One region of the Desulfobaculum sp. SPO524 genome, then DNA from elsewhere that is predicted to be linked to it. Evidence: predicted binding sites of a transcription regulator. Region 1 holds the regulator's gene; each other region holds the start of a gene.
What was found. The regulator sigma-54, encoded in region 1, starts transcription at its own class of promoters, with help from an activator protein. The targets are predictions, from matches to a motif close to CTGGCACGGNNNNTGCTT.
Positions count from the first base shown of each region.

Region 2: the regulator sigma-54 is predicted to act here: its motif matches at 4,230-4,247, upstream of ACI3L3_RS08340 (NifB/NifX family molybdenum-iron cluster-binding protein).
Region 3: the regulator sigma-54 is predicted to act here: its motif matches at 4,453-4,470, upstream of ispD (2-C-methyl-D-erythritol 4-phosphate cytidylyltransferase).
Region 4: the regulator sigma-54 is predicted to act here: its motif matches at 5,316-5,333, upstream of ACI3L3_RS03365 (flavocytochrome c).

Region 1 is NZ_JBJDSB010000002.1:870,142-877,578, reverse strand. It holds gene ACI3L3_RS09535 (PTS sugar transporter subunit IIC) at 1-387, opposite strand, end outside; gene ACI3L3_RS09530 (PTS sugar transporter subunit IIB) at 440-910, opposite strand; gene ACI3L3_RS09525 (PTS sugar transporter subunit IIA) at 912-1,343, opposite strand; gene rapZ (RNase adapter RapZ) at 1,399-2,301, opposite strand; gene ACI3L3_RS09515 (PTS sugar transporter subunit IIA) at 2,304-2,753, opposite strand; gene hpf (ribosome hibernation-promoting factor, HPF/YfiA family) at 2,750-3,307, opposite strand; gene rpoN (RNA polymerase factor sigma-54) at 3,414-4,868, opposite strand; gene lptB (LPS export ABC transporter ATP-binding protein) at 5,093-5,815, opposite strand; gene ACI3L3_RS09495 (LptA/OstA family protein) at 5,817-6,320, opposite strand; gene lptC (LPS export ABC transporter periplasmic protein LptC) at 6,323-6,889, opposite strand; gene ACI3L3_RS09485 (KdsC family phosphatase) at 6,886-7,428, opposite strand; gene kdsA (3-deoxy-8-phosphooctulonate synthase) at 7,418-7,437, opposite strand, start outside.
Region 2 is NZ_JBJDSB010000002.1:600,976-608,412, reverse strand. It holds gene mutL (DNA mismatch repair endonuclease MutL) at 1-606, shown strand, start outside; gene ACI3L3_RS08360 (hypothetical protein) at 720-1,385, shown strand; gene rfaD (ADP-glyceromanno-heptose 6-epimerase) at 1,486-2,457, opposite strand; gene hisH (imidazole glycerol phosphate synthase subunit HisH) at 2,650-3,294, shown strand; gene hisF (imidazole glycerol phosphate synthase subunit HisF) at 3,284-4,063, shown strand; gene ACI3L3_RS08340 (NifB/NifX family molybdenum-iron cluster-binding protein) at 4,294-4,788, shown strand; gene ACI3L3_RS08335 (rubrerythrin family protein) at 4,965-5,459, opposite strand; gene ACI3L3_RS08330 (hypothetical protein) at 5,601-5,885, shown strand; gene ACI3L3_RS08325 (YjdF family protein) at 5,951-6,373, opposite strand; gene moaC (cyclic pyranopterin monophosphate synthase MoaC) at 6,759-7,238, opposite strand; gene dnaJ (molecular chaperone DnaJ) at 7,244-7,437, opposite strand, start outside.
Region 3 is NZ_JBJDSB010000002.1:710,742-718,178, forward strand. It holds gene ACI3L3_RS08830 (transporter substrate-binding domain-containing protein) at 1-1,265, opposite strand, end outside; gene cysS (cysteine--tRNA ligase) at 1,489-2,946, opposite strand; gene ispD (2-C-methyl-D-erythritol 4-phosphate cytidylyltransferase) at 3,070-4,269, opposite strand; RNA gene rnpB (RNase P RNA component class A) at 4,353-4,714, opposite strand; gene ACI3L3_RS08850 (zinc ribbon domain-containing protein) at 4,754-5,485, opposite strand; gene ACI3L3_RS08855 (Nif3-like dinuclear metal center hexameric protein) at 5,576-6,385, opposite strand; gene ACI3L3_RS08860 (hypothetical protein) at 6,956-7,437, shown strand, end outside.
Region 4 is NZ_JBJDSB010000001.1:803,825-811,261, reverse strand. It holds gene ACI3L3_RS03395 (PFL family protein) at 1-1,299, shown strand, start outside; gene ACI3L3_RS03390 (tRNA-binding protein) at 1,340-1,693, shown strand; tRNA gene ACI3L3_RS03385 (tRNA-Ala) at 2,069-2,144, shown strand; gene ACI3L3_RS03380 (hypothetical protein) at 2,388-2,615, shown strand; gene ACI3L3_RS03375 (hypothetical protein) at 2,956-3,546, opposite strand; gene ACI3L3_RS03370 (sigma 54-interacting transcriptional regulator) at 3,662-5,188, opposite strand; gene ACI3L3_RS03365 (flavocytochrome c) at 5,418-7,004, shown strand; gene hutH (histidine ammonia-lyase) at 7,145-7,437, shown strand, end outside.

The DNA.
Region 1 (7,437 bases):
GCCCGGCGCGTAGTCGCCGGGGCTGGCGCTGAGGCCGACCTGCGCCTGCAGACTATTGTAGGAGGCGTTCTGGAAGTTCCTGTGCAGGTACTCCACCCGCGCCGCTATCCACCCAAGGGGCAAGCTAAAGAGCAATGGGAACACCACCTCGGCGGGCGTGCTGAAGCCAAAAAAGTGCACCAAAGTGAGCGCGGCAAGGTTCGCTGCCGCGGCATTGGGGGGGATAAACGTCCCAGCGGGGATGAGGTCGAGCCAGAACAGCTCAAAAAATGCGGAAACACTGAGGGCGAGGGTCATGTCGCCAGTGACAATCCCCCAAATGAGGCCCTGCACCATGGGGCGCTCAAGAATGCCGACAGTGACGGCAAAACGCCCGAGAGAGCTCAGGGCAAAAAAAAACCGACCGCCACAACCGTGGCAATGCTCGCAAGCGGAGTTCCTACCATGTTCGTCTCACATGCACGGGTTCCGTCGGCACGCAGCGGAAGTCGAGTTCCACGCCGGTGGACGAGAAATAGCCAAGACAGTCGTTATCTTCCTCGGAGAGGGATACGTGGGCGCACAGCTGCTGTTTGCCTGGTCCGTAGTGCAGGTTGCCTAGGTTGAGCACACCAAAGCCGAGGCCATCTTCATGGGCACGGCGGGCGTCCTCGCACGAGGCGAAGAGGACCAGCACATCGGGGTCCGGGTCCGGCCCGAACTTGGCATGCATAAACGCGGCAAGCCCCGCCACGTCCACAAAACACTTCTCCACCCCGTGCGGGATGGCAAGCCCCATAATTTCCTGCCGCAATGGATCGTGGGCCACGTCGTCATTCGCAACGACAATCCAGCGCGACTTGGTGAAGGGGAGCCACGTTTCGATAATCTGACCATGGATCAGTCTGTTGTCCACGCGCACCCAATACATTTTAGCCTTCCGCGACTTTGCGCCGCAGAATTTCGCCTGCGACGACAATACCCTGACAGCCGGCGCTTGCGGCTTCGCTGGCAAGGTTTTTCAGTTTCATGGATCGGGTACCAAGCACCTTGAGCAGCATGGGCAGGTTCACGCCGGTGATGACCTCCAGCGGCCCGGAGCCCATAAGGGACAGGCTGAGATTGGTGGGGGTGCCACCAAACATGTCGGTCAGCATCAGCACGCCGGCGCCTGCATCGACGCGTTCCACGGCTTCGCGCAGGTTCTGGAGAATTTCGTCCATCTCCTGATCCACGCCCACACCGATGGCTTCGCAGTATTCCTGCTCGCCAAGGATGACCTCGGCGGCATTCAGCAAATGCTCGCCGTACTCCGCGTGGGTGACGATGACCACACCGACTGTCTTGGTTGTCTTTTCGCTCATGATACCCGCTAGCGCGCCACTTTCGGCGCGAATGGAATTTCGTCCTTCACCCGCCTCATTCGAGGTCGAGATGCCTGTGCTCAAGAAATACGGAATACTCTGCCTGACGCAGAGAGTCAAAGACGGCTTCGGCCACGGCGACGGACCTATGCCTGCCGCCGGTGCACCCAATGGCAACCGTCAGCCTGTACCGCCCTTCCCGCGCGTAGCACGGCAGGACATAGTGCAGGAAATCAAGCTGTTTCTCAAGGTATTCCCCGCCCTCTGGCGAGCGCAGGACAAAATCGGAAACCGCCTTGTCACGTCCCGTCAGGCTCCGCAGAGACTTCTCAAAGTACGGATTCGGCAAAAAGCGCAGGTCAAAGACAAGGTCCGCGTCCGTTGGCACCCCGTGCTTAAAGCCAAAGGTCACCAAGTACACGTGCAGGCCATAGCATTTGTCCTGCAGGAAATTCCACTTTTCCTGCAACGTGCGGCGCAGGTCGTGGATGGAATAGTCCGAGGTGTCGATGACAAGCTCGGCCAAGTCACGCACCGGGGCGAGCAGGCGGCGCTCCTCCACAAGGGCGCGGTCCAGCCCGACGCCCTGCTCCAGCGGATGCGGACGGCGGGTGGCCGCATACCTGCGGCGCAGCACATTTTCTCCGGCTTCAATAAACACCACGCGCGGCTCCACGCCGCTTTCGGCAAGGATGCCCCGTGTCTGTTCCCATTTGGCGGTAAAGTCAGAATGGCGGACGTCCAGCCCAAGGGTCAACCCTCGATGGTACACCTCTTTCTGACGGCGAAACAGGTCCACGAATTCGGGGATAACATCCGGGGGCAGCCCGTCCACGGAGACGAAGCCAAGGTCTTCAAAAACCTTCAGGGCAGTGGATTTGCCCGCTCCGGAGAGTCCGGAGAGGATAATGACGGGAAAATCCGGCTCGGCGGCCGCTCCCGGCACAACAGATTCCATGCTTAGGCTCCCTTGATAAGGCGGACCAGTTCGTCCTTATCGCCAGCCTCCAAGAAGGCCGTGCGGAACTTCTCATCCTTGAGAGTGCGCGAAATGTGGGCAAGGATGCGCAGATGCATCCCGGCCACCTTTTCCGGCGCAAGCACAAGAAAGAAGATATGACAGGGCTTAAAGTCCAGCGCATCAAAGTCAACGCCCTCGCGGCTTCTGGCGGCAACAACGACGATGTCGTCCAGCCCTTCCAGCTTGCCGTGGGGGATGGCGATGCCGTCGCCGATTCCTGTGGTACCCAGGGATTCCCGCTCCAGCAGGACTTCCTTGGCATGTTCAGGGTCAATGCCCTGCACATGCTGCGCAGCCCCGGCCACAAGTTCGGCCAGAACCGAAGACTTGGTTCTGGCCGAAAGTTCAGGGAATATCAAATCGCTATCGACAAAATCTCCGAGCTTCATTCGTACATCCCGGGATCAATGAGGCCATACTCGCCGGTCTTGCGGCGGTAGATGACGTTGACCCGTTCGGTTTCAGCGTTGCGGAACACGAGGAAATCATACTTGAAGGTGTCCAGCTGCATGGCGGCCTCGTCGGCCATCATGGGCTTGGGCGTGTAGGTGTCGGCCTGCACGATGACAGGGCCGGATGCGGCGTCCATGTCCTCGGCGTCGAATCCGGCAAGGGCGGCGACGTCTTCCTGGCGCACGGTGTCGCGCGCGCGGCGGCGGTCCTTGTCCTTTTCACGCGTCTTGCGGACCTGTGCGGACATCTTGTCCAGCACAAGGTCGATGGAGGAGTACATGTCTTCCGACTCCTCAACGGCGGACATATTCATATTGTCCCCGGCAAGCGAGACCTCCGCGATGTGGCGAAACTTCTCCACACTCATGTTGATCTGCAATTCGGCATTGCCGGTATCGGCGTACTTGATCAGCTTTTCAAAGCGCTTGCGGGCATACTGCTTGAGATGGTCCGAAGGCTCGAAATTCTTAAAGGTCAAGCTGATGTTCATCGACGATCCTCCTTAACTGCTGGGGTTGGATCGAATACTCACCATATTGGAAAGTGTACTTGCATTCAGCCTGAAAATAAAGGGTGTTGTCGCCACTCCGCCCCTCCTAAAAGACCTGCTTGCGTTTGGAGGAGGACGGTATGCCGAGGGAGCTGCGATATTTGGCAACAGTTCGCCGTGCGATGTTGACCTGAAGCCGCCCTTTGAGGATATCGGCGATTTTCTCGTCCGAAAGAGGCTTTTTGGTATCTTCCTTTCCGATGAGTTCCTTGATGTGCGCCTTCACGCTCTCGGAACCGACCTGTGATCCGTCGTCCATACCGAGGGCGCTGTTGAAGAAAAATTTCAGCTCGAACACGCCATGGGGCGTGGACACATACTTGCTGGTGGTGATGCGGCTGATGGTGGATTCGTGCATTTCGATGTCGTCTGCCACATCCTTGAGGATGAGGGGCTTCAGACGGGTCACGCCATGCTCGAAGAACCCGCGCTGGAAGCGCACAAGACTCTCCATAACCTTATAGAGGGTCCGCTGGCGCTGGTACAGGCTTTTCATCAGCCACTGGGCGGAACGCAGGCGCTCGTTCAGGTATTCCTTCTCCGGCGCGCCGCGCCCATCCTTCACGGAATCGAGATAGAAATCATTAACCGTCAACTGCGGCAAACCGTCGTCATTGAGCACGATGACGAAGTCGTCCTCGTACTTGTAGACGTGCACATCCGGGCTGACGTACTGCGCCTCGCCACTGCCAAAGGCAGCACCGGGCATGGGGTCAAGGGTTTGCAGAAAGTCGAGGTATTCCTTGAGGCCTTCGAGGGTGAGGCGGAACTTGCGCGCCAGCGGCTTGTAGCGGCGCTTTTCAAGGTCCTCCAGGTGGTCGCTGACGAGGGAGTGCAGGATGGGGTCGTCGTATCCGTTGACCTCAAGCTGTACGAGCAGACACTCGCGCGGGTCGCGGGCGGCAACGCCCACGGGGTCCATGCGCTGAACGCGGTGCAGCGTTTCCTCCACGGCGTCCACGGAGCATTTGGCTTCCTCGGCGATTTCCTCAACGGTGCTTTGCAGGTACCCCTGCGAGCCAAGGTTGCCGAGGATAACCTCTGCGATGTCCACCTGCTCCGGCGTCATGTCCGAGAGGCGAATCTGCCATTCCAGATGCCCTTCCAGCGATGGCTTGGACGAGAGACGGGCCTCAAAGGACAAGCCCTCCTCCGGGATTTCCGCTTCACGCGCCGAGGACTGCCGCCCCGTGGAAGAGAACTCCCCGAGGTAGTTTTCCCAATCCGCGCCCTGCATCGCGTCCTGATCGCCAACGCCATCGGCCATGGCTTCGCCGTTGTCTACGGCTTCTGCCGACCGGGCGTCCTGCTCGGCCTCGGCCTTCTCCTGCGACGGCTCGACGGCGGCCTCCTCCAGAAGGGGATTCTCGAGGAGTTCCTGCTGGACCATGTCCACCAACTCCACGCGGGAGAGCTGCAGCAGCTTGATGGCCTGCTGCAACTGCGGTGTCATGACCAGTTGCTGAGAGAGCTTGAGTTGTTGTCGTAGTTCAAGTGCCATGTTGGCTTATGTCTTCTTGCGAAATGTTGGCGTTGCAGATTCCGTATCAGGCTGCCCCGTCAAAGGGGGCGGAAGTGCGACAGTGCCTACGGCATCTAAAAAAAATGGTGCTTGTGCGGACTTCGTTACCGACCGCACAAGCACCATGCCACATTCACAACAAGCTTGCAACCAAGACTGGCAAGGTTCTTGAATATAGGGATTTATATAGAATTTCCGGAAGGTTACAGACAGAACCCCTCGCCAAGGTAGACCCGGCGAGCCTTCGGATCGGCACAAATTTCTTCCGGAGTACCGCTCAGGATGATGCGGCCTTCGTAGACAAGGTAGGCCCTGTCGCAAATGCGCAGGGTTTCGCGGACGTTATGGTCGGAGATAAGCACGCCAATGCCCTTCTCTTTCAGCCCGCGCACAATTCCTTGTATGTCATCCACGGCGATGGGGTCAATCCCCGCAAAAGGCTCGTCCAGCAGCATGAATTTCGGATTTAGGATAAGCGCGCGGGCAATCTCGAGCCGCCTGCGCTCGCCGCCAGAGAGGTGCATGGCCTTCTGGTCCGCAAGGCGCGTAATGCCCAGCTCGTCCAGCAACTGGTCCGCGCGCCGCTTCTGCTCTGCGCTGTCCAGTCCGCTCTGCTCCAGAATAATCTCCAGATTCTGCCGCACGGACAGCTTTTTGAAGATGGAGCTTTCCTGCGGCAGGTAGCTCATGCCGAGGCGGGCGCGCTCGTGCAGGGGCAGCATGGTGATGGCCTCGTCATCAAGGTGCACCGCGCCGCCGTTGGGCTTGATGATGCCCGCCAGCATGTAGAACGTGGTGGTCTTGCCCGCGCCGTTGGGGCCAAGCAGACCAACAACCTCGCCCTGCGCCACGTTGACGGCGATATCCTGCACAACCTTGCGCTGCCCGTAGATCTTGCACAGATCATTGGCTGAAAGGACACTCATGCTACTTGCCGCCCCCGTCAGCCGGGGTGAAGAAGATGGCTTCCACGGGTGCGTCGCCACTTTCCACTTCGCTGCGGTTGTCCTTGAGCCACAGGCGGATAACCTTGCCGGCAATGCTGTTTTCGCCATCCTTGAGCACGGGCTTGCCGGTGAGGGTCAGCAGACCATCTTCGGCGGTGTACACAGCCTTGCGGCAGGTACCGGTCTTGCCCTCGCGCTTCAGCCGCACGTTGCCGGTGGCAACGATTTTGCGGATGGTTCCGGGCGTATCCGGCGTATCGGACGGGGTGAGGTGCACTGTCATCTTGTCGGACCAGATTTTCATATCCGGCCGGGTGACGAGCACATCTCCCGTAAAGACGACGGTCTTGCCGCTTTCGTCGTAGACGGTTTTCTGAGAGGTGATTTTGGTCGGTACGGTATCGGCGGCCGCGGCAAATGCCAGCGAGGCCGCTACGAGCACACCCGCAAGGGCGAGTGCGGCGGTGCGTGCAAACGTCTTCAAGGCTACTTCTCCCTGCCCGGGGCGGCCATGCCGTCCATGACGGACTCCACGCCCCCGGTGGCGGTGATGACATTGGTGGAAAGATCATAGACGACTTCCGGCGCGCGGAGGGTCATGCCCTCGCGCACAATGCGGACATCCTCGCGGACGGTGATAATCCGCGCCTCGCCGTCATAGTCCAGACGCTTGGAATACACTGTAGTATCGCCACTTGTCACGACAACTTCGGGCCACAATTCCGCAGACCCCGTCGCCTGATCAACGCGGCCCTTGGGAGCCACGATGTGCACCGGCTCCCGGCCGTCCTTGGTCCAGTCGATAACGGGAGCCTCAACCGTGATGCGGCCGTCCTGCTTTTCGTAGTCGGCGCTCTCGGCCTTGAGGGTCCACAGGGAGCCGTCCCCGGCGCTGCGGGTGAGCTCCACGCCCTGCATGGCCATATCCACAGGCGGGGCGGTGATGGGCACATCATCCACGGATGCGCCGCTCCCACGCCAAATGATATAGGCCGCGCCAAGCATGGTCACAAAGACCAGCACCGCGACAAGGAGCATACGCGCTCTGTTCATCGCTGTTTCCACTCCGCCCACAGGATGTCCAACTTGCCCTGCGCATCGAGGATAAAGCGGATGGCGTCGCGTACTGCGCCGTTGCCGCCGCGGCATTCACTGACCCATACGGCCATATCGTGAATTTCGGGCTGGGCGTTGGCCACGGCCATGGGCAGGCCCACGTTGGCCAGCGGGCCGGCGTCCACCCAGTCGTCACCGAGGTAGGCCACCTCGTCCATGGTGACGCCATGGGTATCGCAAATCTTCTGGAGTAGCGGAATCTTGGCCGTGTGTCCGGCGTAGTAGTCCTTGATGCCCAGTTCGCGCACGCGCTTTTCCACGGCTTTGGACTTGAGGCCCGTGATGACGGCCACCACAAGGCCTGCGCCCTGCGCCAGCTTTACGCCCAGGCCGTCCTGCACGTTGAAGCGCTTGGAGACGTGCCCGGAGGCGTCGTAGTACAGGCCGCCGTCTGTCAGCACGCCGTCCACGTCCAGCACCAGCACGCGCACATTCTTTGCGCGCTCTTTGGCGGCGGCAGTCAGCTTAGCACTCATGGGGCAGCT
Region 2 (7,437 bases), 270 kb from region 1:
GACCTGTACGACTCCGTTGGCGAAACAGCCCCGCCCATCTTTGCCGCGCCGTCAAGCGATGGGAGTGAGTACCTCGGCCAGTTGGCGGACACGTACCTCATCCTGCGCTACCGGGACGGCACCCTCGCCCTTGTCGACCAGCACGCCGCGCACGAGCGCGTGCTCTACCACACCTTTGAACAGGCGGGAGAGCGCGGCGACAGCCAGCCGCTGGCCATTGCGCTGGAACTGGCCCTGCACCCGTCCGAGGGCGCGCTTTTGGATGAGATATGGGCGGACCTGAGCCGCCTTGGCTTCTCCCTAGAGCGCCGCTCGGACACCTTGCTTGCGGTAACGGCCATCCCCGCGCTGCTCACGGCGGCACGGGCCAAGGACTACCTGCGCGCCGCCCTCAGCGAACAAGCCAAGGGCATCACTGACCTGTGGGCCATGCTGTCATGCAAAGCGGCGGTCAAGGCCAACCAAACCCTTGCCCGCGACGAAGCCCTTGCCCTGCTGGAAGCATGGCGCGCCACCCCGGGCAAAGACTACTGCCCCCATGGCCGCCCCGTGCAGGTACAGTGGGGCCTCAGCGACCTGGAGCGGCTGTTTAAACGTAAAGTGTAAGCGGGCGGACAGTTGCCTTCTTCGATTTTCCTTGCCTAAAGGAAAAAGCGGTGGTTAGGTAATCCTTTACACCACAGGATGCCTGTCATTGCTATGTGACCGGAGGAGACGATATGGAACTACGAATCGATATCGCGGGATACAAGAATAATGTGATTATCACGTCCATCCCGAAGCGCTTTGTCCACAAGATTTACAAGCACTGTCTCGGCAAGAACAACACGCCCTACTTCGCCAACAACTGTTTTAAGGGCATTCTCTACTTTGACGAGGAGCTTGCAGGAAAATTCGCGGAGGCTGTGGGCTTTTCGTGGTCCGGCTGGTGGAATGCCCACCGCCTGTACCACCGCGCCGCCTACTGTTTTGAAAACAGCCTCAAAATGACGGCCTGCATCGACGGCGTGCCCGAAGTTGAGCTGTACCCCGACAATGTCGCGGCCACGCCCTCGCCGGTGCACCTCAGCCCCTTCCTGACCCAAATTGCCAAGGACGAGGTGCTTATTCTGCTCGGTTCTGTCGACAAGGGCACGCAGACCTTTACCCTGCCAGCCCTCGAAGGCGACTTCCGGTCGGCCCTGCTGAACGTCAGCGTGGACACCTTCACGGACTTCGGCTTTGACGAACCGCTCATCACCAGCATCACTTACGACGGCAAGGAACTTACTCCTGTGGACGGTCCCAGCAAGGGCCGCAGAATGCTGGAACCACGCCTGTTCTCCAAACTGGGGCACGAGCTGGACGCCGCGGACTTTCCGCCCGTGGAACTCCCCGGCCTGTAGCCGCAGCACACACAGCACACAAAACGCCGGATGCGCACTGCGCACCCGGCGTTTCCTTTTTCAAATCGTGTGGGCGAACCAGCCCGCCCGGCCTTCGCGGCTACAGGTACGGATCGCCCGTGGCGAGGTAGTTCCCCACGTAGTCGGCAACCGCGTCCTCAAGGCGCGCAAAGTCCACAGGGCAACCAGCCCCGCGCAGGCGATCCATGCTGGCCTCAGTAAAGTACTGATACTTGCCGCGCAGGGTCTCGGGCATATCGATGTACTGGATATCCTCGGGCACATCCATGGCACTGAACACCGCGCGGGCGAGGTCGTTCCACGTTCTGGCGGAGCCAGTGCCAAGGTTGTAGATGCCGTTCACCTGCGGATTATTCAGCAGCCACCACATCACATCCACGCAGTCCTTCACATAGATGAAGTCACGCTTCTGGCCGCCGTCGGGGTAGTCGTCACGCTCCGAGGCAAAAAGGCGCATGGCCCCGGTATCGCCAATCTGCGAGAAGGCCTTACACACCACGGACTTCATGTCACCCTTGTGGTACTCGTTGGGGCCGAACACGTTGAAGAATTTCAGGCTGACCAGCTTGTCCACCGCGCCCGTACGCAGGGACCACAGGTCGAACAAATGCTTGGAGTAGCCGTACATGTTCAGCGGCTTCAGCGCAGGGATGCCCGCCGGGTCGTCATCAAAGCCCAGCGCGCCGTCACCGTAGGTTGCGGCGGAGGAAGCATTGATAAAGCGCACGTCGTGCTCAAGGCAAAAGTGCGCCAGCGTCATCGTATAGCGGTAATTATTTTCCATCAGGTAATTGGCGTCACGCTCCGTGGTAGAGGAGCACGCGCCCATATGGATGATGGCGTCCACGTCAAAGGGCAGATCCTCGTGCAGAATCATCTCAAGGAACATATCCTTGTGCACGAAGTCCATATACGTCCGGTTCACAAGGTTGCGCCACTTGTCTCCGGTGCCGAGGTCATCCACCACCACGATGTCATGAATGCCCATCTCGTTGAGCTTCCACACAAAGGCGCTGCCGATGAAGCCCGCGCCGCCGGTCACTATATACATACCATCTCCGTTGGTTGTGGTTTGTGCTACGCAAACCAGCTTTGTATACTCCCGCCCCACATGAGGGCAACCCCCACGCGCGCGGATGCGCTCCACCAGTGAGCGGCGGCGCAAAATGGCGCAGAGCCAATCCCGCACTTGTATTGCAGCCGCATATTGTCTAATTTGCTGAGTTCTACGAAGGAGAAAGACATGCTCGCAATACTCGACTACAAGGCCGGAAACCAGACTTCCGTCCGCCGCGCCCTCGACCATCTGGGCATAGAATGCACCATCACGGACAATGCCGACGTTCTGCGCAGTGCGGACGGCGTCATCTTTCCCGGTGTGGGGGCGGCAGGTCAGGCCATGAATGAACTGACCTCCACCGGTCTGGACTCCGTACTTTCCTCGCTTATCGACAGCGGCAAGCCCCTTCTTGGCATCTGTGTGGGCTGCCAGATTATGCTGGACTCGTCGGAGGAGAACACCACCACCACCCTCGGCATCATCCCCGGCATCTGCCGCCGCTTTACCGGCGACATGACCGAAGAGGACGGCACCCCCGTGCGCATCCCGCATATGGGCTGGAACGCCGTCACGCCGAAGAATCCCGACGAGCGCCTGTTCCGGGGCATTGAGCCGGGTGCGGAGTTCTACTACGTACACAGCTACTACCCGGACGCGGACGCGCAGTATGTTCTGGCCACCACCACCTACGGGCACGAATTCTGCGCCATGCACGGGCGCGAAGGTCTGTGGGCCGTACAGTTCCATCCCGAAAAGAGCGGCAGGCCCGGCCTTGCCCTGCTCAAGAATTTCCACGACTACTGCCTGGAGGTCAAAGATGCTGAGTAAACGCATCATCCCGTGCCTTGATGTCCGCGACGGCAGGTTGACCAAGGGCATTAAGTTCAAGGACAACATCGACATCGGCGACCCGGTGGACACCGCGCGCACCTACTATGAGGAAGGCGCGGACGAGTTGGTCTTCTACGACATCACGGCCTCGCACGAGCGCCGCGGCATCATGCTCAAGGTTGTGGAAGCCGTGGCGCAGGAAATCTTCATCCCCTTCTCCGTTGGCGGCGGCATCTCCACCGTCAGCGATATGCGCGACGTGCTCCTTGCCGGTGCGGAGAAGATTTCCGTCAACTCAGCCGCCGTAAAGAACCCGGACATCATTTCCGAAGGCGCGGCGGCCTTTGGCTCGCAGTGCATCGTGGTGGGCATGGACGTCCTGCGCGTCCCCGTGTCCGAGGCCATTCCCTCGGGCTATGAAATCGTCATCCACGGTGGCCGCAAACATATGGGGATGGACGCCATCGCATGGGCGAAGCGCGCCGAAGCCCTTGGCGCAGGCGAACTCTGCGTCAATTCCATCGACGCGGACGGCACCAAGGACGGCTACGAGCTGAACCTGACCCGCACCATAGCCGACGCCGTCCACATTCCGGTCATCGCCTCCGGCGGTGCTGGCACGCCAGAACATATGGCCGACGCCATCACCGAAGGCCACGCCTCGGCGGCGCTCATCGCCTCCATTGTTCACTACGGCGAATACTCCATCCGCCAATGCAAGGACGTAATGCAGCAGCGCGGCGTCAAAGTCCGCAGCGTCTGGTAAACGCCCAACCTGCCCCTTTCCGGCACTTCCAGCCCCCGTGCACCCGCGCGGGGGCTTTTTCGTCTGGGCGCACATTGCGCCCAGACTCGCCCAGAAACAGGCGAAACATGCGCCTATTCAGAACAAGGCAAAATCATAAATATCTGTATTCCTTGACTTTCACCATCCGGCACAGCCTTTGCTCACTTCAAAGCAACAAAGCAACACACAAAAACAGGAGGGTTTTCCTCATGAAGTATGCAATCAGCAGTACCGGCCCCGAACTCACCAGCGCACTGGACCCGCGTTTTGGCCGCGCCCCGGTCTTTCTCATCCACGACACGGAAACCGGGCAGACCACAGCCGTTGAAAACACCGCCGCAACACAGCCGCAGGGCGCGGGCATTCAGGCCGCGCAGACCGTTGTGGACGCTGGCGTGCAGGCCGTTATCACCGGCCGCGTTGGCCCCAAGGCCGAAGCCGCGCTGACGCAGGCGGGGCTGCGCATCATCACCGTAGACGCCGCCACATGCAGCGACGCCCTCGCACAGGCCGAATCCGGCCAGACCGCACCCACCACGCCGCAGTCCGGACAGGGCCGAGGTCAGGGCATGGGCCAAGGCGGCGGACGGGGCGCAGGATGCGGCATGGGCCGAGGTATGGGCGGTGGCCGAGGCGGCCGTGGCGGATGCGGTCGCGGCATGGGCGGTGGCGGCGGACGCGGTATGGGTGGCGGCAGACGCTAACCCACAGCCACCGCAAATCCACTGGCCCCGCGCCATAAAAAAAGACCGCCCACGGCACGGCCGGGGACGGTCAATCATATTTTGCGCGCCGCAGCCGCCACACACGGCAGCACGGCGCGCACAGGCGCGGCCAGTGTCAATGCCACAAGCCGCGCCGTATTGGCTCGTCTGCGCCATTAGTCCACGAGGAAATAGGCCTCGGGCTTGGCGCTACAGACAGGACACTTCTCCGTGGGCTTGCCTTCGTGCACGTGGCCGCACACGCTACAAACGTAGTATTCCGTGGCGGGCAGACCTTCGGGGTCATTCAGCGCCTTTTCGTACAGGCAGGCGTGCACTTCCTCAACGGCGTTGGCAAAGCCAAAGTACCGCTCTGCCGCGCGCTCGCCCTCGGCCTTGGCGTCCTCAATCATGGCCGGGTACATTTCCTTGAATTCATGCGTCTCGCCAGCGATAGCGGTCATCAGGTTTTCCTTGGTGGACCCGATGCCCTTGAGCAGACGCAGGTGCGCATGCGCGTGCACCGTCTCCGCAGCGGCGGCTGCGCGGAACAGCTTGGCAACCTGTGCCAGCCCTTCCTTATCGGCCTTCTCAGCAAAGGCAAGGTACTTGCGGTTGGCCTGAGACTCACCGGCAAACGCCGCTTCCAAATTCGCTGTGGTCTTACTCATTTCACGTCTCCTTACGAGAGCTTTTTTTGGGGATGGCAAACCGCTTGTGGTTTGCCGTTTTTCCTCAATCTGATGTAGCATATTCGGTGATACATCAAAATTCATCCGTTGTCCGTCCACGCCCCGCACCAAGGAGGAGCCATGGACTGGTACCGCATAACACTCAGTATGCAGGATGTCGCGGCCGGGGAAACCGCCCGGCTTCAGGACAAGTTTATCCACGCCGTGAATCAAAACACGGCAGCGAACGATATGCAAATGTACGCCCTCAACGTGGACGACCGCCCGTACAGCGTCTTTTACTTTTCGCCCGGCTGCGGGGAAATCATCCTCAAACAATTCCTCGACTACCAGCCCGCAGCCTGCGGACCGCCGAACCTTGACGACCTGATGCTCCTCGTCGGGCAAGGAGGCGGGGCGACGTAATACGCCGCGATGACGATTCCGCTGGCGTCTGCGCGCCATTTTGTCATGCGCCCTGTCCTGCGGCGCTAATGCCCCCGGCGCTTTTGCCGCCGCTTCTCCTGCCGCTCGGCAAAGCGGCGCTCCCGCAGTGCGTCACGGCGCTGCCGCGCCGCCTTCCTGCGCATCTGTTTGTCTTCCAGATACTGCTCTTTGGCGGCGTCACGCGCTTTGCTCACGCCGTAGGCGGCCTTGCGCTCACGCGCTATTTCGCGGTGCCGGCGCTTTGGATTCGCCGCCCGGCGCGTCCGCTCCTGCGCCGCAAATGGACGCGAAAAGGCCAGCCGCTGATACTGCGGACCAGTGGCAAAGGCGGCTATCTCCGGGCCGGTCGGCTCCGCGCCAAAAACGCAGCGCGCCACGCGAAAGGTGTCCTGATACCGTATTTCCGCGTACCCAACCCAAAAGCCGTCCTCAAAAACAATTGAAAAACTCGTGCGATAGAACTCCATGTGGTTTTCCCCTTTCACTGTGGTGCACATCCGGAAACGGACAACCCAAGGGGGGAAGGTTACTGACACGCAGGACACGTGCGCCCGGACTACCAACCGGACCGTGTTTTCTTTCCGGACAACGTCAACGCCAAAGCGCGCCACGGCGGCGCGCTCATCTCGCAGGCTGTCCACAACAGCGCTCGCGCTTTTCCGTCAAAGCTCCAAACCATCGCGCCCTGTAGCGGCGCGCCGGCCTTGCGCTTTGCCCGCGCGTGTTCGCCCTGACTTGTGAACACCCTGTCTTTTCAACAACCTGACCACCATACGAAACCCTTGCGCAAAACAAAAGGGGCCGCGCGGCATTGCCGCACGGCCCCTTGGTGGCTCTTGTCTGCACGCCGTCCTAACGGACGTCGTAGGTTCCGCTCTTGCCCCCGCTTTTGTACAGCAGGCGGCAATCAGAGAGGATAATGTCTTTCTGCACGGCCTTACACATGTCGTACACGGTCAGCGCGGCCACCTGCGCGGCGGTCAGCGCTTCCATCTCGACACCGGTCTGGCCGGCAGTGCGGGCTTCGGCCTCAATGACGATGGTCGAGGACTCCTCCAGCGCCGTAAACCGCACATCCACATAGGACAGCGGCAGCGGATGGCACATGGGAATCAGCTCGGCCGTCTTCTTGGCGGCAAAGATGCCCGCAATTTTTGCGGTGGTGAGGGCGTCGCCCTTGGGCAAGGCGTCCTCGGACAGCAGGGCAAAGGTCTCGGGCGAGAGGATAACCCGCGTCTCGGCAATGGCCGTGCGCTGGGTTTCCGCCTTGTGGCCCACGTCAACCATGCATGCGTTGCCGTCCTGATCAATGTGCGAAAGCTTGCCCGACATATGCCCTACTCTCCCATGGCCTTGCCAACGGCCTTCTTGAAGAACTGTTTGGCCCGGTTCAGCGGCTTGCCCTGCTTCTCCTCCTCAAGGCGAGCGAACTCGCGCAGGAGTTCTTCCTGCTCCTTGGTGAGGTCCTGCGGGGTCTTCACATTCACCTCAACCAGCAGGTCGCCCTGCGGCTGGCGGCCAATATGCGGCA
Region 3 (7,437 bases), 160 kb from region 1:
AGGGACATCATAACGTCCAGCACCTCGCCATCCTGCCGCACGAGCTGTGTTTCCGTGGAGAGGGGGAGCGTATTCTTGATGGTGAGAAGATTACCCAAAAAGTCGGCGCGGTGCTCCTCGGGGAGGTAGTCGTCCGCAGTGCTTTGCAGCAGCTGGCTCTGCTTGACACCCAGCAGTTCAAACATGCGCGGGTTGGCGTAAAGGGTGTGCCGGTCCGGATCCACCAGCCAGATGCCTTCGTGCAGGTTTTCTACCACCAGCCGGTATTGCCGCTCGCGTTCGGCCAGCGCCTGTTGGGCGGCTTCGCGTTCGGCAATGCTTTCCTTCAGGCGCTTGTTGGTCTCGCGCGTGCCGAAATACTTCCAAAACACCATGGCAATGCCAAAGACCACCATTATGCTGAACATTGTGGTCACAAGGCGCTTGGACGCAATGGCAGACTCGTGCTTGCCGTACCACTTGGTGTAGATGGCGTTATAGTCCTTGCTCTTGACGAAATCGTGTATGGCGCTGTCGAGCCGCGTAAGAAGTTCCGTGCGGCCGCGGGCCACCCCGATGCCACGTTTTATTTCCTTTTGCGGGGGACCAATGGTTCGTATGCGGTCCTCAATGTCCAGCAGGCGCGCCAGCCGCCAAATAAGCGGCTCCGGATAGATGATGGCATCCGCTTGCCCGGAGATAAGCAGGCTGAGCAGATCCTGCGGGCTTTTGACAAGGATTATCTTGTGGCTGCCGAAGTCCTTAAGGATGGTATACCCCGCGTTGACCATGATTGCGCCAATGACCTTGCCCTGAAGGTCTTCAAGAGTCTCAAGGTCTGTGGATGCGGAGCGTACAAAGAAGGAAATTTTGAACGTTTCGATGGGTGCGGTGAATTCGAGGAAATCGGAGCGCCGCTGCGTGATGCCGATATTGGGGATGAGGTCGGCCTTGCCGGTGCGCAGGGCGTCGTGAACCAGGGTCCAGTTTTTGTAAATATCGTAGCGGATGTTCAGCCCGGTGCGCTTGGCAAGATGATTCATGATGTCAATGGCGAAGCCGGTGGCCCTGCCGGTTTCGTCCGTCATGTAATGCGGTGGAAAATGCTCGGGTACGGCGGCAATGATGGTCTCGTTGTCGCCTTGCGGGGCACAAAGTCCAGCGGGCGGCGCAAGGAGGAAGAGGGCGAGTACACACGCGGTCAGTAGAGCCTTGAGAGCCAGCAGAGAGGGTGCTGGCTTATGGCGCAGGCGTCCGCGCGGTATCCGCTTCAGTCCAAATTCCATAATTGTCCCGTAGCATAAGCCGATTACAGGTATAGGTTCCACGTAGAGAATACTATAAAGAGACCGTTTGGGACAAGCGGTGCAGGATGAAAGTGCGGGGGGAGAAGAGGCGCGCAGCAGGAGGCGTGCGAGGCGGGATGGAAGAGGGCGACAGGTGGCAGAAAGAAAAAAGGCCCATCCCCGGAGGGGATGGGCCTGAATCAGTGTGATTGTGGCGGTAGGACTACAGGACGTCCCACTGCTGTCCGGCGGCAGTGTCGTGCACATCCACATGCATGGCGGCCAGTTCGTCGCGGACGGCGTCGGAGGTGGCGAAGTCCTTTTCCTTGCGGGCACTTGCGCGCTTTTCGAGCAGTTCGTCAACCTTGGCGGTATCGATGCCGTAGCGGCGGACTTTCACGTCGCGCAGTTCACCCAGGAAGGTTTCGGGGTCCTGATTGAACACGCCAAGCGCCGTGCCCCACGAGGCCAGCAGATACAGGGCGCGCGTCCACAGAGCCTTGGCCCCTTCGCTCTTGCGCCAGCTTTTGTTTTCCGCAACGCGGCCAACAAGGCGGATAAGGCCGAACACGTGGCCCAGAGCGCCAGCGGTGTTCATGTCGTCGTTCATGGACTTGTTCCACTCGGCTTCGAGGGTCTCAAGTTCTTCGGTCAACTCGGCGGGCAGTTCTGCGCCGCTCCACTTGCTACGCTCCAGAGCGGCCTGGATGTCGCGGCGGGTGGTGTAGATGCGGCGGAGGTTTTTTTCCGCTTCAAGCATGTTGTCCGGGGTGAAGTCGATGGGGCTTCTGTAGTGCTTGGTCAGCAGGAAGTAGCGCAGGGTCTCGGGATGGTAGCTCTTGAGAATGTCGCGGATGGTGGAGAAGTTGCCAAGAGACTTGGACATCTTTTCGGAGTCCACCTGAACGAAGCCGTTATGCACCCAGAAGCGCGCCATCTCGGTCTGCGTGGCGGCCTCGGACTGGGCGATTTCGTTTTCGTGATGGGGGAAGATGAGGTCCTGCCCGCCGCCGTGGATGTCGAAGGGCAGTGCAAGGTGCTTGTCGCTCATGGCGGAGCACTCAAGGTGCCAGCCGGGGCGGCCGCCGCCCCACGGGCTTTCCCATTCCGGCTCGCCGGGCTTGGCGGCCTTCCACAGGGCGAAGTCCAGCGGGTCTTCCTTTTCGTCTCCGGGTTGAATGCGGGAGCCGGAGCGCATTTCGTCAATGTCGCGGCCCGAAAGCTTGCCGTAGCCGTCAAAGGAGCGGACGCGGAAGTACACGTCGCCAGATTCGGTGGCGTAGGCGTGCCCGTCGTTTATGAGCTTTTCCGTCAGGGCGATCATCTCGCCGATGTGTTCCGTTGCTCGGGGTTCAAGGTCCGCACGCAGCACGTTCAGCTTGTCCATGTCCTCATGGAACGCCTCGATAAAGCGCTGCGCCAGTGCGGAAGGATCCTCGCCGTTTTCGTTGGCACGGTTGATAATCTTGTCATCCACGTCCGTGAAGTTGCGGGCGAAGGTGACATTGTAGCCAAGGTGGCGCAGGTAACGAACCAGAACGTCGAAAACAACGGCGGAACGAGCATGGCCAATATGACAGTAGTCGTAGGCGGTGATGCCACAAGCGTACATGCGGACATCGTTGTCCCTGAGCGGTGTGAATTCCTCTTTACGACGTGTCATTGTGTTGTAGAGCTGCATTGGCCGTACTCCAGTTTTGTCCTCAAACGGATTGATAATGTTGATAAAACCCCGGCAGGATACACTATCCGGGCGGGGTGGAATCATGCCTCAAATGAAGTGGGGCGTCAAAGACCTTTGGGCCTAATTTTCCGCGCCCTGCGGCTGCCGCATGCCGGTGACGCAGGCCACGGCCTTGATGCCGTGCTTCTTGCCCGTAAAGCCGAGGCCTTCTTCAGTTGTGGCCTTCACGTTGACGCGGGCGGGGTCCACCCGCAGCAGCTGCGCGACGTTGTCGCGGATGCGGCGGCGGTAGGTGGACAGCTTGGGCGTCTGCGCGATGATGGTCAGGTCCGCGTGGGTGATGGTCAGGGCCTCGCGGTGGGCGATGTCCAGAACCTCGGTCACGAGGACGGCGGATTCGATGTTGTCAAAGGCGGGGTCGTTGTCCGGGAAGTGCTGGCCGATGTCGCCTTTGCCAAGGCAGCCCAGCAGGGCGTCCGCAAGGGCGTGCAGCAGCACATCGCCATCGGAATGCGCAACCACCTGCAGGTCGCCGTCGATGGGGATGCCGCCAATTTTCAGCGGGCGGCTCGGGCCGTATTTGTGTACGTCGTAGCCCCAGCCCACGCAGGGGTAGGCGACGGGCGCATTGGTGGTGAGCATGCGCAGGTCCTCCGGAGTGGTAATCTTGATGTTGCCTGCCTCGCCGGGGACGGTGGCGACGCGTTCGCCGATGGCTTCCACCATGGAGGCGTCGTCGGTGACGGCGAGGCTCTTTTCGCGGCAGATGGCGTGCGCGCGCTGGAGTAGGGGCACGGCAAAGGCCTGCGGGGTCTGACAGGCGCGCAGTTCGGCGCGGGGCAGGGTTTCGGCTATGGTGCCGTCCTCGGCCACGCGCTTGATGGTGTCCGCAACGGGGATGGCGGGGATGACGGCGTCGTGCCCGCCGTCCATGGCGGCAAGCAGTGAGGCAATGAGCGGAGCACTGGCAAAGGGGCGCGCCGAGTCGTGCACGAGGACGTGGGTGCAGTCCTTGGGGAGCATGGCGAGGCCGTTGTGGACGGAATCCTGCCGCCGCGGGCCGCCTGTGGCGACGAGGCAAGGCAGGGAAAAGTCGTCCTGCGCGGCAAGCTCCTTGACGGTGCGCGCGCCGTCCTCGGCTTCGCCCTCGGGGAAGACGAACACGAATCCGGCGATGCGGGGCACGCGGACCATGGTCCGGGCGCTTTTCCAAAAGAGCGGGGCGCCCTCATAGGGCAGGAACTGTTTCTTGGTAGCAAGCCCCGATGCGGCGAGGCGGGAGCCTTGTCCCGCGGCGAGAAGTATGGCCCAGACTGACATAGCGGTCTTCTTTGCGGTGGAAGGTGATGGATACAAAAGGGGCGCGAAGGCGATAACGCCTCCGCGCCGCCTGTCCTTGCGGAGATGGGAGTCGGACGGTAAGCCGGGTTCTGTCTCCCCTTACGGGGCGGTCATCATTCCTCTAGGGCCATGGTTGCCCATGGCCTCCAGCAACCTACCCGGAAGCATCAGTCGGGCCGACCTCAAACGCTTCCCTATTTGGTCTTGCTCCGAACGGGGGTTACCTAGCCCGCCGTGTCACCACGGCGGCTGGTGGGCTCTTACCCCACCGTTTCACCCTTACCAGCACGGTGTGCTGGCGGTTTGCTTTCTGTGGCCCTGTCCATGGGTCACCCCACCTGGACGTTATCCAGCGTTCTGCCCTGCGGAGCCCGGACTTTCCTCCCCGGCCCTTGTGGGCCGCGACGATGACCTGTCCAACTCCCGAATATTGTACGCCCGGCCATGGCCGGACTGCGGGACGCTACGCGGCGTCCGGATCGGTAAAGTGGTTCGTCCAGTAGACCAAGCGCTGGCAGTTGGGGCAGCTCATGATCTGTTCACCCTTTTGCAGGTCGTTGAAGGCCTGCGGGGGGATGAGGATGTGGCAGCCGCTGCAGACAGCCTCGTCCACGGGGACGATGACCGGATGGCTGATGCGGGCGCGGATGAACTCATAGCGGCCAAGCACGCGCGGCGGGACGACTTCGCACGCGGCGGCGCGGTCCTTCTGCAGCTTGTTCAGGCGCTTTTTGGCGGCAGTGGTGCGCTTTTTGAGCGTGGTGCTGTTTTCGTCCAGCTGCTTTTTCAGCTCTGCGCCTTCTTCCTCCATGGACGTCTGGAGTTCTTTCTGACGTTCCAGCTCCTCGGCGAGGGCGACTTTTTCTTCCTCGCGGGTGCGGTTGATCTTCTCCATGTTGTCCATTTCGCGCATCATGGCGTGGTACTCGCGGGAGTTCCCGGCCATCATCAGCTTGTCCTTGCTCTTCTTGATCTTTTCTTCGTTGCTTTCGATCTCGTCGGCAAGAACGCGCTGCTGGTGCAGAAGGATGTCGGTCTTTTCCTTGACCTGGTTCAGGCGCTCATTGAACTTTTCATACTTGTCCTCGAGCGCGGCGAGTTCCTTGGGCAGGCTCTCCAGTTCATTTTCCAGGGTGATGATCTCGTCATCGACTTTCTGCAGAACGATGAGCTGCTCGATTTGCTTGAGGTACATGCTCAACGGGGTATCCTCCTCGGCAGTTGCCTTTGGCGGCCGGCTGCCGGCTGCCGTGAATGTATTCAGTCCCTTGCGTAAGGGCTGTGATCACTTGTGTCGCGTGGGCCAGGGGCCCGTATGCAGAGAGAACGGCTCCGCCCCCGGAAAGAAACGGACGGTGGTGCCATCCTTTTCCATATCGGGGGCAAGCTCCTCGGCAAAGATGCGGGTCATAATCTCCTCAAGGGAGAAGTGCCCCACATCCACGGTGAATATATCCGATTCAAGCGCCAGATGGTACTTGATGTCGCCAGTGATGAAAACGTCGGCTCCGGTGGCTGCCGCTGCGTCAATGAGCGAGCCGCCGGACCCTGTGCAGTATGCCACGGTTTCCACGCGCTCGGGCGCAGCGCCGATGGACAGCAAAAAATCACGCTCAATCAGCCCGCCAAGGGTGGCGGCGAAGTCGTCCCAGCCAAGGGGCTGGGGCAGGCGTCCGGCAAAGCCGAAACCGGCGGGGTGCGCTTCGTCGGCGATGGTGGTCTCAATGATGGAGAGGTCCGTCAGGCCAAGGGCGCGAGCCAGCCATCCTGCGGGCCCTGCGGGCTGCACATCCAGCGAAGTGTGCGCCGCATAGAGCCACGCCCCGCGGGAGAGCACCCCACGGGCAACGTCCAAAAAACGGCCCGGAGTGTCCAAAAAGCGGGGCTGCATGCACAGGGGATGGTGGGTCAGGATGCACTGCGCGCCCCAGTCGAGGGCCTCGGCCACGGCGTGTGGGGTTGGGTCGAGGGTTACGGCGAGCTTGGTGATGTTGCGGGTTGTCCCGGCAATCTGCACGCCGCTTTTGTCCCATTCGGCCGCGCCGCAAAGCGGGGCCGAGCGTTCGATGCGGGCAATGACGTTCTGGATGTCCATGGTATCCCTCAAAAATAAAGGTGCTTCCCCTCTCTTCGCCAGGAGGAAAGCACCTGCTTATCGCATAGTGCCAGGGGAGGGCGCGGCGTTTTGGTCCTGCCTACGCGGCTTGGCCGGGGGCGGAGCCTGTGCGGGATGCAGCGCGTTGATGCTGGGCATCAGTCTCCCGGGGCATGGTGCGTCCGGTTGCACGTATTTTTGTCAACGCACCCAAAAAGCGAAAGATTCTTCAATCGGAACACCCTATCTCATAGCAAAAAGAAACCACCCACGCAAGCTGGCCGGGGACGCTGTGTGGCGTTTCCGGTGGCCTGTGCTGCGGGCGGAGGATGCCGAGCGGACGGTGTCTATGCCATACGCGGCGGGGCGTGGTCAAGGAAAGTGTGGGATTTCGGGCGTGGGGATTGGGCTGGGGAGCGGGCACGCGCAGGGAGGGCAGCGCAGGATTTCTTTGGCATATGGCACATGTGCATACATCCGGAAATCCGCCATGGCACAACTGGCCGCAAAGCGCAGGGGCGCTGTGGTCCCACGCGTGCAGCCAAACCCCAGACAAGGAGCAAAGGACACATGAGTGTTGATTCCACCATCGGCAAGGTCCGCTATGAGGGAAACGGGAGTGCCCGCCGGTTTCCCGTGGGCTTTGTCTACGACGATGCCGACCACCTGCGGTGCTATCTGCGCCGCCCTGTGGACAGCGGCAGTGGCGTTATGGAGCAGGTCGAACTGGTGCGGGGCGTGGATTATGCCCTTGAAGGCAACGGCGAGGCGGGCGAAGGGCTTGTGGAATATCCCCTCAGCGGCGACCCCATGCCCGCGGGCGAGTTGTTGACCATTCTTCAGTTTGTGCCCATCACGCAGGACCGCTCGTGGTCCAATGCCGACGCCATTGATGTGCGCGAGATTGAAAAATCCGACGACAAGCTCACGCGCATTTGCCTGCAGCTTCAGGAGGAGCTTGAGCGCTGCGTTAAGGTGGAGGTGACGTCCGATGACAACCCCCGTGAATATTTGAGCAAAACCCAGCACGCTTACGCCTCGGCCCTTGCCGC
Region 4 (7,437 bases), on a different contig from region 1:
CTTGGCATCAGTCTCTTTGACTGCGCGTGCGACGACTTTGACCGCTTTGCCGCCAAGGTGCGCGACAAAATCAGCCGCCACGCCGAAAAGCTGGTCGCCTACTGCGACGAGGTGGGCGACAAGTACGGCATCCCCGTGGTGAATAAGCGCATCAGCGTGTCGCCCATGGGCGTTGTGGGCGCGGCCTTCGGCCCCGACGAGATGGTCCGCGCCGCCTGCGTGCTGGACGAAGCCGCGCGCGACGCCGGGGTGGACTTTCTCGGCGGCTTTGGCGCGCTGGTGGACAAGGGCATGACCTCGGGCGACCGCGCCCTTATCGAGGCCCTGCCCGAAGCCCTTGCCGTGACCGAGCGCGTGTGCTCCTCCATCAACGTTGCCACCTCAAAGACCGGCATCAACATGGACGCCGTGGCCCTTATGGGCGAGACCATCCGCAAGGCTGCCGACCGCACCGCCGACCGTGGCGGCATTGGCTGCGCCAAGCTGGTCGTCTTTGCCAATATTCCGCAGGACGTGCCGTTTATGGCGGGCGCCTACCTTGGCGTTGGCGAACCCGACGCCGTGGTGAGCGTTGGCGTCTCCGGTCCCGGCGTGGTGCGCAAGGCCATTGACCGCGCCCGCGAGGCCAACCCGGAGTTCAACCTTGGTGAACTGTCCGAGGTCATCAAGCGTACGGCCTACAAGGTCACCCGCGTTGGCGAAATCATTGGCCGCGAGGTGGCGGGCAAGCTAAACCTGCCCTTTGGCGTGGTGGACCTGTCGCTGGCCCCGGCCCCGCAGGTGGGCGACAGCGTGGGCGAAATATTCCAGAGCCTCGGCCTGTCCTCCATTGGCGCGCCCGGCTCCACCGCCGTGCTGGCCATGCTGAACGACGCTGTGAAAAAGGGCGGAGCGTTTGCGTCCTCCCACGTGGGCGGCCTGTCCGGCGCGTTTATTCCGGTGTCCGAGGACCTCAACATTGCCGAGGCCGCGGCCACGGGCAAGCTGAGCCTTGAAAAGCTGGAAGCCATGACCTGCGTGTGCTCTGTGGGCCTCGACATGGTGCCCATCCCCGGCGATACCCCGGCCTCCACCATCTCCGCCATCATCGCGGACGAGATGGCCATCGGCATGATCAACTCCAAAACCACCGCCGCGCGCATTATCCCGGTTCCGGGCAAGGGCGTTGGCGACAGCGTGTCGTGGGGCGGCCTGCTTGGCGAGGCCAAGATTATGGCCGTGCCGCAGATGCAGGGCTCCGAGGACTTCATTGCCCTTGGCGGACGCATCCCGGCCCCAATCCACCAGATGAAGAACTAACGGCGCATGCGGCGGCGCTGGCCCCGCACAGGAGAAGACGATGCAGGACACCGCGACCAGAGAACTCTCATGGACTGATTTTGAAAAGGTTGAAATCCGCGTCGGCACTGTGGTGCGGGCGGAAGCCTTCCCCGAAGCGCGGGTGCCCGCGCATAAGGTGTGGGCGGATTTTGGCGGCGACATCGGCGTGCTGAAGACCAGCGCCCGCGTGACGGACATCTACGAGCCGGAAGAGCTGGTAGGGCGTCAGGTGGTGGGCGTGGTCAATTTCCCGGTGAAACAGATTGGCCCTATGAAGTCGGAATTCCTGCTGACGGGCTTCCATCGTGAGGACGGCGCCGTTGTGCTGGCCGTGCCAGAACGCGACGTTCCAAACGGCAGCCGCCTTGCCTAAGGCGTATGGCGGCGCCGCAAGGCTGTGCAGCGCGCTGGCTGGTGCTGGCGCGCTGCTGCGCCGCGGCGGAGTCCTGCCGCCTCTGCCTGCGTGAGCGCTGGCGGGGGGAGGTGGACAGCAAGGGCGTGCCACTGTCGTCCACGGCCGCTGGAGGGTGCCCACGTCAGCGTGCCGCGCCCTGAACGCCCGCGCAGTGGGGGCGTCTGTCCCGGCCGCGGGCTGGTTGCCTCGGGGCTGGATGAGGGCGGCAAAGGGCCGTCCCGGGCCGACTTTGTAACCAATCGCAATCAGGTGACTTTTGCAAAAAATTCGCGGAGAGGAAAATTTCCTGTTGACAAGGAGCCGCCATTTCGGCATTTTCCATTTCCGCCGAGTGGGGCTGTAGCTCAGTTGGGAGAGCGCTTGAATGGCATTCAAGAGGTCAGGAGTTCAATTCTCCTCAGCTCCACCACTCATAAAAATATCCACGCGCCAAGCACGTTCAGCTTGGCGCGTATTTTTTCCCCCGGGCTCCTCCCTGTCGCCTTCGTGACGAATTTCTCAAAGGGAGCCGACCCAAAAATCCAGTGTTTCCCGCGCAGGTGGAGCGAGAATGGCATCCGGGCTTCCGGTGGCCGTTTTATTTGCGACCGCCATTATTGTGGAGCTTGTGCATTTAGGAACAAACCCTTTACACAAGGCAGGTAGGAAAAAGGTGCACGAAGCAGTTCTCATACTTGGTGCTGCGGTTGTGGTGTTTATGGTTCTCTTCCCCCCGTACGTCATGCGGCGTAAGGGACAGGTCGCATCCCATAATTATTCCTTTATCTGCACTCCGCCCCGGCGCTTTGGCCGCCGCTGCGTGGTGAACGTACCCGCCCTGATGAGCCAGCTTTTTGCTTGCGGCGTCGTGTTCAGCCTGCTTGAGGTCTTCTGCGAGTAGTTTGTGTTCACGATTTTTCTTTGGGCGAGATAAAAAGGGGCCTGCGCTTTTGCGCAGGCCCCTTTTTGTTTGGCGTGTGGTTTGGGGGCTGTGCTCCCGGTACATGGTGAGCATGTGGAGCAGGTGCGAGGCTGGGCGGGAGAAGGGACGCCGACGAAGCGCGGCGCCGCGTCGGGGCGCGCGGACGAATTGGCCGGGGCAGGGCGTCTGCGAGTTTGTGAAAACGCCTGACCTTGAGGACGAGGACGAGGCCGGTGGCGGATGCGCGCCGCCGCTGGTCTGCGAGGCGCCGCGGACTGCACCAGATGCCGGGCCTTGCGGGCGGCCCCGCGCGGACGGCCTACTCGGGCATCCACTCTTCAATGCCGCGGGGCGGGTTGGCCGCGAGCCACTGGCGGAAGGCGTCTTCCGTGCGGACGCCGTGTTCCAGCACCGCCCGGTACACGCTGATACTTGGGACCTTCTCCTCAAGAGGCAGGGCGTGCTTGATGGCGAGGATGGCGGCCTTGGTCTCCGGCGTCAGCCGCGCGCTGATGCGGTCCGCCACCTTTTCGAAATATCCCGCAAAGGGCGACTCCTCAAGGATGTGGATCATGTCGATTTGCCAGTCGTCGCCGCTGTCGTCCCGGTACCACGCGTGCCATTCCACGCACTGCTCCTCGGTGCGGAGCAGGTTGTCGTAGGTGATGCGCGTAATGCGCGGATTCTCCGCCAGCTCCGCAATGGCGGCAAAGCTGTCAGCAAGGCGGAACTGCGTGGAGTAGATATGAAAGTCAATGTCCCGGTGGTCCATGATGAGACCGGTGCGTACGGAGCCGACGGTATTGATGCGGCAGCCGTGGCTGGGCCAGATGTCCAGAATGCGCGTGTCGGCGATGATGCGTTTGGCGCGTTCAAGGGCGCGCTCGGCGCGGGTGGTGATGTCGCACATGGTGTCCTCGTGCTGGGTCAAATGGGTGTTGCGGGGTGCGGTGACGATGCGTGGTGTCCTCTCATCTCCATGGCGTCTCTATGGCGTCGCCTTGCGGCGCGCCATGGCCGCGCTGTTAGCCGTGCTCGCGGCAGATGCCCAGCTTCTTCATGCGGCTGCGCAGGGTGCTGGGATTGAGGCCCAGAAGCTCCGCCGCGCCGCCGGGACCATGGATTTTCCCCTTGGTCTGCTCCAGCGTTGCGGCGATGTGGTTGGCCATGACGGTGTCCAGCGTACGCGGGGTAAAGGGCGCGTCCTGCGGGTCCGGGCAGGGCTGGGGGCGCGGGGGCGTCTGCGCCAGCCAGTCGAAGTGCAGGGTGGCGCCGCCGGAGAGGATAATGGCGCGTTCCACGCAGTTTTCCAGCTCGCGCACGTTGCCGGGCCAGTTGTAGGCCATAAGGCGCTGCATTTCCTCGGGCGGGACGTCGGGCACGCGGCTGAGGCTCAGGCGCCGCGCGGCGCGCGCCGAGAACCACGTCACCAAATCCGGGATGTCCTGCGGGCGTTCGCGCAGGGGCGGAATGGTGATGGGAAAGACGTTGAGGCGGAACCACAAATCCTCGCGGAAGGAGCCGACTTCGACCATCTTTTGCAGGTTGCGGTGGGTGGCGGTGACGATGCGGATGTCCACGTCGCGCGGCATGCTGCCGCCAACGCGCGTCACCTGATGGTTTTGCAAAACGCGCAGCAGGCGCACCTGCACACTCTGCGGCAGTTCGCCGATTTCATCCAAAAACAGGGTGCCGCCGTGGGCCTGCTCAAAGACGCCCTTCTTGGCGTGGGTCGCCCCGGTAAACGCGCCGCGCTCATGCCCGAAAAGCTCGGAGTCCATAAGGGATTCGGGTATTGCGCCGCAGTTGACCTTAATAAAGGGGCCGTCATGACGCGGCGAACGCGCGTGGATGACGCTGGCAATGACCTCCTTGCCAACGCCGGTTTCGCCCAGCAGCAGCACCGTATTGGACAGCGGCGCCACCTGCGCCACGCGTTTCATCACGGTTTGCAGGCCGCCCTCGTCACCGATGACCGCGCCGCTGCGGCTTTCGGACAGCTGCTCGCGCAGGAACTGGTTCTCCCGCGTCAGGCGGGAGTTGGTGCGCAGGAGCTTGCGGTGGCGCAGGGCGTTTGCCGTGGCAATGGCAAAAGGCTCGTGCAGCAGGCTGAGCAGGGTGCCGTGCCCGGAGTGGAACCGCCCGCGTCCGTGGGCGTGCAGGCCCACAACACCAAGGTGGCGGTCCTCAATCATCATCCGCATGAGCAAAATTGATGTGTCCACCGGATAGATGGTTCCGGCTACGCGCCCGGTGACGGGATCGTCGTCCAGGTCGGCAAGGATGCGGATTCGTGGCCGATCCGGTTCCAGCAGGGTGCGGCACATGTCGTCGGTGATGGCGACCTGCTCGTTCATGGGGTTGCCGCCGCCCGCATCGGCCCGCGCGATGAAGCGAATTGCCTTTACGTCTGGGCGGAACATGTTAATGTACATACCATCTGCCGGAATATGCTGGCGCAAGTATTTCCAGCAGTCATAGAGGGCTTTTTCGATGTCGAGGCTGCCGCAGATGCGCACTGTGGCGTGGTGGAAAAAATCATTTGTGTTCATGGAGACTCCGTGACGAATGAAACGCGAAATATCGCGATTAGTGCGAAATGTCGCACATGTCAATCGCTATATTTCGCGTTTTTGTGTGCTGCCGTTTGTAACGCATTGAATTTATTCATTGTGAACGTTGGCACGCTTTCTGCCTCTATGGCGTGGTCGTTCGCCATAAGGCGGGCGTGAACGAGTCGACACGACGCAAGTTTTCGCAAGCAAGGAGCTTTCACTCGATATGAAAGAAACCGAAACGAAGCGCTCCGCACCCCAGAGTGCGCGCAAGTCTCGCCGGGACGTGCTGCGCGCCGGGGCGGTCCTGGCTGGTGGCCTCGCCGCCGGAATGCTCCAGGGCTGCGTGACCGGAGAGGAAAAAAAGGACGTCCCCGTGGAGAAATCCCGCACGCCCGTAAGTGCGTGGGACAAGGAGTACGACGTTATCGTCGTCGGCAGCGGATTCGCCGGAATGGCCGCCGCCCTTGAGGCACGTAAGGCCGGAGCGGATGTGCTTGTCGTGGATAAGATGCCCGTCTTTGGCGGCAACTCCGCCATCAACGGCGGCGCGTTTGCCGTTGCCGGTTCTCCCCTGCAGGAGAAGGAAGGCATCAAGGACTCCGTGGACCTTATGGTCCAGGACATGCTCAAGGCTGGCCGCGGCCTGAACCACATGGGCCTTCTGAAAATTGTCGCCGCCGGTACGCGCCCCGCCTACGAGTTCACCCTTGAGCACGGCGTGGAGTACAAGCCGTTCCTGCAGCACTTCGGCGGCCACAGCGTGCCGCGTACTCTGCAGACCACCATCAGCTCCGGCGCGGGCATCATCCGCCCCCTGAAGAAGAGCGCCGAAAAGATGGGCGTGGCCTTCCGCAGCCGCTGTAAGCTGGAAGATTTTGTCATGGACGAAAACGGTGGCGTGATGGGCCTCGTTGTGCGTGACCGCTACGAGTTCCCGGACGAGAGCACAGGCGAACTGCGCCGCTTCCGCGCCCGCAAGGCCGTTATCATGTGCTCCGGCGGCTTCTCGCAGGACCGCCGCTTCCGCATGATGCAGAACCCCAATCTGGACGGACGCATCGACTCCACCAACCACCCGGGCGCAACATCCGAGGGCATGCAGGCCATGTTCGGCGTTGGCGCGGCTCCCGTGCAGATTAACCTGATCCAGCTCGGCCCGTGGACCTCCCCGGACGAGAAGGGCTTTGGCATGGTGTCGCAGTTCAACACCATCGCCGGGTTCCCCAATGGCATCATGGTGGACGTGCGCACCGGCAAGCGCTTCGTCAACGAACTGGCCGACCGTAAGGCCAGAGCCGAAGCCGTTATGACCCGCCTCGACGACGAGGGGCACCCCGTCTACCCCGTGGTGTTCTGTAACGCCAAGGGCGCAGAGCGCGCGCAGACCCTCAAGGCCTGCCTCAAGTACGGCGTGGCGTGGGAGTTTGGCACCGTTGAGGAGCTGGCCAAGCACTTCGGCATGCCCGTTGAGGGCTTGAAGCAGCAGGTCGCCACCTACAACGAGGCCGTGCGCACCGGCGAGGACAAGGAATTCGGCAAGCCCATGGGCCGCGCCGTCCTGCTCGACGAAGGGCCGTTCTACGCCGTTCGCTGCTGGCCCAAGGTGCACTACACCATGGGTGGTGTGGAGATTAACACCGAGGGGCAGGTCATGCACATGCGCTCCGGCCAGCCCATCCCGGGCCTGTACGCCGCCGGCGAGGTGACGGGCGGTCCCCACGGCGCAAGCCGTCTGGGCAGTTGCGCCGTTGCCGAGACCTTGGTCATTGGCCGTTTGGCCGGACGCAAGGCCGCCCTGAGCAAGGCATAGATATTTCGTCTTCCTGGGAACGACCGGGGCGCGTTGACGGCGGAGGGTCGTCAGCTAGGGAGCGCCCCGGCCTGACTTTTTCCGTCACCCGGAAGCCGATGGTTTGGACATACATCAGAAGAGCTCAACTGGAGGAAACAATGCATTTTTCCGCTACCCGCAGGCTTGTGGCAGCCGTCATCTGCCTCGCCGCTATGCAGGTTATGGCCTGCACCGCATGGGCCGGCCACAAGATTGTGACCCTGAACGGTCACGATATGGACCTCGCTCAGCTTGTGGACATCGCTGAAGGCCGCGCTCAGGTCTCCATCGACACCACCGCCATGAAGCGCGTCAAGGACAGCCGCGAGCTGCTCATGGCGTTCGCCGCCGAAGGCCGCCCCGTGTACGGCCTCACCGTTGGCGTTGGTCTGAACAAAGACAAGTCCATCTT